DNA from 2 places in the Agriterribacter sp. genome. Region 2 is predicted to be linked to the other one. Evidence: riboswitches for the same ligand, from Rfam matches in the RefSeq annotation. Region 2 holds a riboswitch; the other holds the start of a gene.
What was found. A riboswitch is a leader RNA that binds a small molecule or an ion and turns the genes downstream of it on or off. The one in region 2 is predicted to bind cobalamin.

Region 1: another riboswitch for cobalamin. It lies ahead of metE (5-methyltetrahydropteroyltriglutamate--homocysteine S-methyltransferase); the one in region 2 lies ahead of PLE34_RS10185 (TonB-dependent receptor plug domain-containing protein).

Annotation. Positions count from the first base shown of each region.
Region 1 is NZ_DAOMQT010000091.1:29-3,802, forward strand. It holds cobalamin riboswitch at 384-577, shown strand; gene metE (5-methyltetrahydropteroyltriglutamate--homocysteine S-methyltransferase) at 755-3,082, shown strand; gene PLE34_RS20945 (cysteine-rich CWC family protein) at 3,229-3,594, shown strand.
Region 2 is NZ_DAOMQT010000015.1:105,681-109,454, reverse strand. It holds partial or broken gene PLE34_RS10185 (TonB-dependent receptor plug domain-containing protein) at 1-1,076, opposite strand, end outside; cobalamin riboswitch at 1,218-1,470, opposite strand; gene PLE34_RS10180 (helix-turn-helix domain-containing protein) at 1,567-2,523, opposite strand; gene gyrB (DNA topoisomerase (ATP-hydrolyzing) subunit B) at 2,627-3,774, shown strand, end outside.

The DNA.
Region 1 (3,774 bases), on a different contig from region 2:
TGACCTAATTTGGACAACTCGGGAGATGTTTGGTTGCTGAAACGGTAAGCCCGGAAGAAGGTTTTGATGTATAAGGCAATCGGTTTTGAACCAATCGGTTGCTCCATATTGTATGTTACAGACAAAAATATTGCCTTCATTTCGTTTTTTTCGGGCTGTGCATAGTAGTACAATAGCTAAATTAGGGAACAGGCACGAAAACGGGCAGTATTCCCTGCCGGCCGGCAGGCGGGGTTTTCGTGTGCCCACCCGACTGAACATTGTTCGGGCGGGCCTTTTTTTGTTTCTTTTTTTAGCAAGCCCTATTTGGCTCTCGCGGATAACGGATATGGTAATATCAGTTGGTATCGTATATTTGCGTTTCATAAGTTCTTTACTCAATTTCTTCATCAAACGAAAAAGGTTCCCGCCATTGGTGGGATTAATAGGGAATTGTGTGCAAATCACAAGCTGTCCCGCAACTGTAAGTAACGCAAAAAGTTTTTACCCACGGGTATCCACTGTGGCGCTAAGTCGCAACGGGAAGGATGGTAAAAATGTTACAAGTCAGGAGACCTGCCTTTATCGTATTGACAAATGCTTTCGTGGTATAAAGCAGGCGGTCAGTTGGTGCACATTTTAATGTATGCAGGCAGTTTGCTGTCTGTATAAATAATAATGCTGTGCATACTGCTTCTCTCTCTTTATTTTACAAAGCACCGGAAGTTTGGCAAGAGCTTTTAACTGATCTTTTATCAATTAAAAAGCAACAAACATGCAAACGCACAACTTAGGCTACCCGAGGATAGGCAGCCGGCGTGAACTTAAAAAAGCTTCCGAACAATACTGGGCCGGGAAGCTGCCCGTACAGCAACTGCTGCAAACAGGCAAAGCCATTCGCCTGCAAAACTGGCAACTGCAAAAAAACGCAGGCATAGACCTGATTCCCTGTAATGATTTTTCTTTTTACGACCAGGTGCTGGATACCAGCCTGATGGTGGGCGCTATCCCGGAAAGGTATCATACGCTGATGGAAGAGAAGCAATTGCCGGATATTGACCTGCTTTTTGCCATGGCAAGGGGCTACCAGCAGGATGGCTTTGACATTACCGCTATGGAAATGACAAAATGGTTTGATACCAATTACCATTACATCGTTCCGGAGTTTACAGCCAACCAAAAATTCAGCCTGTACTGCAATAAAACGCTCAACGAATTCAGGGAAGCAAAACAGGCGGCATTTAATGCAAAGCCCGTATTGTTAGGCCCGGTATCGTATTTATTGTTAGGTAAAGAAAAAGAAGAAGGCTTTCACAGGCTTGAGCTGATCGGCCGTTTATTGCCTGTTTACCTTGAAGTGCTAAAGCAATTGGATGAAAGCAATGCGCACTATGTGCAGTTGGATGAGCCCTGCCTTTCCCTGAACCTTTCTGAAAAAGAGCAGGAAGTATTTATAAAAACCTACAGGGAAATAAAACAAAAGCTTCCCAACCTGCACATTATCCTGGCAAGCTACTTTGAATGTTACGGGCAAAACCTGCAAACTGCGTTAAGTCTTCCGGTACAAACCATACACCTCGACCTGGTACGCTGCCCCTTGCAGTTAAATGATATCCTGTCAACGGATTTTGTAAAGGCAAAAACCCGCCTTTCCTTAGGTGTTGTTGACGGGAGGAATATCTGGAAAAATGACTTTCAGCAGTCGCTTGCACTCATCAGCAAAGCAGTTGGAAAAATTGGAACAGAAAGGATATGGATAGCGCCATCCTGCTCCCTGTTGCATTCGCCCTGCGACCTTGACATGGAAACAGACGAACAGACATTAACTCCCCAAATAAAGCAATGGCTTGCTTTTGCCAGGCAAAAAACAGATGAGGTGGTAGCATTGAAGCAACTGGCAAGCGGGGAAGATACAGTGGCAGCTAATATTAAATTGCAGGAAAATATTCGTGCCAATGCAAGCCGCAGCACATCATCCCTCATTCACAACCCGGAAGTAAAGCAAAGGGTTAACGCTATCACTGCAAAAGATGACCGGCGTGAAAATGTTTTTGCCGTACGAAAAATAAAACAACAGGAAGCGCTGCAACTGCCGTTGTTCCCTACCACTACCATCGGCTCATTTCCGCAAACTACCGAAGTAAGAAGCTGGAGGGCAGCGCTTAAAAAAGGAACGCTTACGCAGGAACAGTATAACGAACGCATCGCAAAAGAAACAGCGGAAGCTATCCGGTGGCAGGAAGAAACCGGTATAGATGTTTTGGTGCATGGTGAATTTGAACGCAATGATATGGTGGAATATTTTGGTGAGCAATTAGATGGTTTTGTATTCACCAAAAACGGATGGGTGCAAAGCTATGGCAGCCGCTGTGTTAAGCCACCCATCATATATGGCGATGTGAGCCGCCCGGCGCCCATGACATTGAAATGGACGGCTTATGCGCAATCTTTAACTGATCGGTGGGTAAAGGGAATGCTTACGGGTCCGGTTACCATTCTGCAATGGAGCTTTGTACGTAACGACCAGCCCCGGAGCAAAACCTGCACACAAATTGCATTGGCTATACGCGATGAAGTTACCGACCTGGAAAAAGCGGGAATAAAAATCATACAGATTGATGAGCCTGCCATCCGGGAAGGGTTGCCGCTACGAAAAGAAAACTGGCAACAGTATTTGCAATGGGCTGTTCGCGCGTTCCGTATTGCGGCGGGCGGGGTGAAAGATGAAACGCAAATTCATACCCACATGTGCTATTCCGAGTTTAACGACATCATTCAAAATATTGCAGAGATGGATGCCGATGTAATTACCATCGAATGTTCGCGTTCGCAAATGGAGCTGCTGAATGCGTTTTCGGATTTTAAGTATCCCAATGATATCGGCCCGGGCGTGTATGATATCCATTCGCCCAGGGTGCCTTCAAAAGATGAAATGATTGCGCTGATGGAAAAGGCAATAGCCGTTATTCCCGCTGAGCAGCTTTGGGTAAACCCCGATTGCGGCTTAAAAACAAGGCATTGGGAAGAAACTAAAAAAGCGCTGAAAGCGATGGTGGAAGCTGCAAACGCCTTACGGTTGTCTGTAGGCGAAAATGTTTTATAGTTTTAAGAGGCGGTCTCAGAAGAGCCGGTATAGAAGATATGCCACTAAGACACAGGGGCACAAAGTCCTGATCTTCGCGTTTTATTTTCTTTGTGTTTTGTGGCAAAATATTGCTTTTGAGACGGCCTCTTTTTTTATCTGGAGTAATGGAAAAGCACGAAGAAAAATATTGCCCTAAGTGCAACAGCCGGTTTACCTGTAAGGCAGGTGACATTGCAAACTGTCAATGTAACACTGTAGCGCTGAGCGAAGCAGCACAGGATTTTTTGTTACGCACAAGCTTCGATTGCTTATGCAAAAGCTGTCTTGAAAAGATCAACCACGATATTAAAATGGCAAGGGGCTATCAATTCCCGGCGCAGAAGGAAATGCTGATTGAAGGATTGCATTATTATAAGGAGCATAATAACTGGGTATTCACAGAGCTGTATCACCTGTTAAGGGGTTATTGCTGCCAAAGCGGGTGCAGGCATTGCGTATACGGGTATAAAAAAGCTGTCAGCGGCAACTGATTTGAAATTTGAGATCCGGGATTTGAGATTGGATTTCGCTTCGGATTTGGGAGTTTGTAGTTTATAGTTTTTTGTTTACCGTTGTGTTCTTCGGATTTCGGATTTGAATATTCGGATTTGACTTTTGTCTGTCATGCTGGGGAACGAAGCATCTTTATACTATTTGATCTTTGTCATTTG
Region 2 (3,774 bases):
CGCACAAAAAAAGACAGGTATGGGCTTGTTAACTCCGCCGTTGGATTTTTGGGGGTAGCGGTTTCATCATTCATTTTTTGTTTGTTGTAATGAATGCCTCCTAATAATTGTATATGCGGGCTAAAAGAATAATGGGCATACAGTTCCGCGCTGTTTTTACTTCCTTTATAAGGATACACCCCATATGTTTCCGTAAAGCTGCGGTTCACTTCATCGTAATTATAAAAAGCGGTTAAACCACCATTGACAAAGTTGTAATGTGCCTGGGCGCCGGTGGTAAGCAATTGCGCCTCATATTTGCTGTCGGCATCCGTGTAAGCCCCGCCATCATATCCTCCTTTAAAGTGCGTATACCGGAAATAGGGTTTAACGTGCAGGCCTTTTGCCACACGGGCATCAAAATTAGCGTGGAACGCGTTTTGCGTAAATCCGTCTTTATCAAATAGTTTACCCGCAGTGGTGTCGGCCGCTTCAGAAATGCCTCCCGTTTTATAATGGGTAAAACCAATGTTATAGGACGATCCTTCGGCGGTTCCGTTTATCCCCGCATCGGCTTTAAATGTTTTATAGGAACCTGCTGCCATGCCTCCGTAGGCTTCCACCGGGTTGTTGATTGTTTTTTTTGTAATGATATTAATAACACCCGCGATAGCGTCTGAACCATATAAAGTAGATTGCGCACCTTTAAGGATCTCAATACGCTCCACCTGCTCCAGAGGAAACATCCTGATATCAAATGCCCCGCCGGTACCGGAAGGATCGCTTATGGGAATACCATTTACAAGAATAACCGTGTAGTCTGTTCCTGCGCCCCGCAGGTAAATACTCTTATCCTTTCCCGGGTTGCTATAGGCGCCATTAACCAATATACCTGCCTGCTCGCTGAGCAACTGCGCCATGTCTTTTCCGTTGCTTCTTTCTATATCCTGCTTATTGATTACGGTTACCACTTTGCCTGTTTCACTTACTTTTTTGGAAAAGCGCGTAGCGGTGATCACTACTTCATTTAATGATGTAGCGCGGGTGCTGTCTTCCTGTGCCCATACTGCATGACTGCTCATTACAAGCATCATCATAAGCCCTAATTGTGTTTTGTTCATTTGCTGTTCCCTGCGGGAGTTTAATTAATTGAGCGAATAGGGACATGGTGAAAGGAAAAGAAACGGCTTAATGCATTAAGTCATTTTCATCTCCGGCTTTTCACCCGAAAGCCCTTTGATTAAGAAATGGATCTGGCAGGTCTTCTGGCTTGGTTTACTGTTGAACACCTTCCCGTGGCGCCTGGGGCGCCACAGTGGTATGAAGATTCAACAGGTGAATGGTGAATAGTGAATAGTGCGTGAGAAATACACACCGACTATTGCCTAATCCCAACTCACTAAACCTTACAGCTACGGGGATAGCGCCGGATTTACACCGGACTTCCCTTTTAATGGCGCCGCGGCGCCAACCAAATACAAGGCAAAGATGATTACGGAAAATGGAAAAACCAAAAAAGAAAATCCGAAGGAGATTTCCACCTATCGTTTGTAGCTACTCGCCTGATGGCATCTGACAGCTCAGCACTTACCTCAGCAGTAATTCACAGGGCTTTAAGCCTGTATGTTTTTTAAAAGCGGTAGAGAAGTGCGATATGGAGGAATAGCCGAGCATGAGTGACACCTCGGTTACGCTTAATCCCTTTTCATACAAAAGGTACTTAGCATGTTCCATACGCTGGCTTTGGTAAAAATCAAAAATAGTGGTGCCAAAGATCTCTTTAAACCCTTTTTTCAGGTAACATTCATTGATGGCCACTTTACGGCTCAGATCTTTAATGGTGATGGGCTCACCAATATGCGCCAACAACACTTCCCGCGCTTTCAGTATCTTGTCTCTGTCTGATTCATTGGCCAGGAACTTACAGCTAAAGGCTTCTTCTTCCTTATTTCCCAGCATGCACTCTAAGCTGTACAGCAGCAGCATCTGGGTTTGTGCGTTAATGTAAATATTTTCGAAGCTTTCGGTATATGTATTGTTTAACAGGCTTTCTAATATAACCCTCACACGGCTGCAGAGCGGAAGGATTTTCGTAAAAGAAGAAGGGTGCTTAAAGCAAAGCACTTCATTGGTGAAATCGAATGAGCGGGGATTTTTTACGAATTGCAGCAAATGTTCAGGCAAAAAGGTGAAATTCATTACATCAATGGTCTCTTCCTTTTCCGAGCAGGCTTTGGTGAGTCCGTTCCTGCAATTCAGGCATTCCTGTTCCTTACCCCTGCAATATACATTTCCACTCACACAGAACCGCAGTTCAAGATAGCTGGCAGCAGGTTCGTTTTTTTTATAGTGATACACCATCATGCCCATATCTTCTGCATTCCACTTGGGTATGCGGCTGTAACGTTTTATGGTGTATTGAACAGCCCCCGGGGTTTGACGCTCTTTTTCCTGCAAAATATTCAAATCATTGAGCATCACCGGATGCTTTTGTGCTAAATCCAATATATTAGGCGCCTGCAGCATAAGTTTGCAAATATACATTGTTTAGCCGTTAAAAAGGATATTAAAATTGCCTGCGCAGCCTAATTTTAGTACCTTTGCACGAATATTTTTTTTGATCAGCAAAAGTGATTCGGAAAGATTTATGAGCAATGAAACACAGGCTTTGGCCACTCCTTCTCCTATAACCGGCTATGGTGCAGACAGTATACAAATTCTTGAAGGTTTAGAAGCAGTTCGCAAACGTCCCGCTATGTATATCGGGGATATCAGCACCAAAGGTTTACACCATTTAGTATATGAGGTAGTAGATAATTCCATAGATGAAGCGTTGGCGGGGTATTGTAAAAACATTACCGTTACCATATATGAAGATAACTCCGTAAGTGTTGAAGACGATGGCAGGGGCATACCCACAGGTATGCATACCAAGGAAAAGCGCAGCGCACTCGAAGTGGTAATGACCGTATTGCATGCGGGGGGCAAATTTGATAAGAATACCTATAAGGTTTCAGGCGGATTGCATGGAGTGGGGGTAAGCTGCGTAAATGCACTGAGCGCTGTTATGCACGTTACGGTATCCCGTGAAGGAAAGATCTTTGAGCAGGAATATCATACAGGGATACCCCAATACCCTGTACGTGAAATAGGCACAACAGATAAAACCGGCACCCTGGTTCGGTTTTGGCCAGACCAGTCTATATTTATCGTATCCGTTTATAACAAGGATATCCTGGAAGGCCGTTTAAGGGAACTGGCTTTTCTTAACAAAGGGCTAACCATTATTTTAAATGACCTGCGGGAAAAGGATGATAATGGCATTACCTATAGCAAAAAATTCTATAGTGAAGGCGGCATAGCGGAATTTGTTGAAATGCTGGATAAAAATGGCAACCGCCAGCCGCTGCTGCCTAAAGTTATATACGGTGAAGCGCTTGAGCCGGTAACCAATGTGTCGGTAGAAGTAGCCATGGTGTACAATACCGGGTTTCACGAACATATTTTCAGTTATGTAAACAATATCAATACCATTGAAGGCGGTACGCACGTGGCGGGCTTTCGCCGTTCCATTACCCGTGTATTTAAAGCCTATGGAGAAAAGCAGGGCATGTTTGAAAAAGCCAAGGTTGAGATTGAGGGAGATGATTTCCGGGAAGGGCTGAGCGCTGTTATTTCCGTAAAAGTTCCCGAGCCGCAGTTTGAAGGACAAACCAAAACCAAGCTGGGTAACAACGAGGTAATGGGTGTGGTGGATACCACTTTAAGCAGGGTATTGGAAAGTTATTTAGAAGA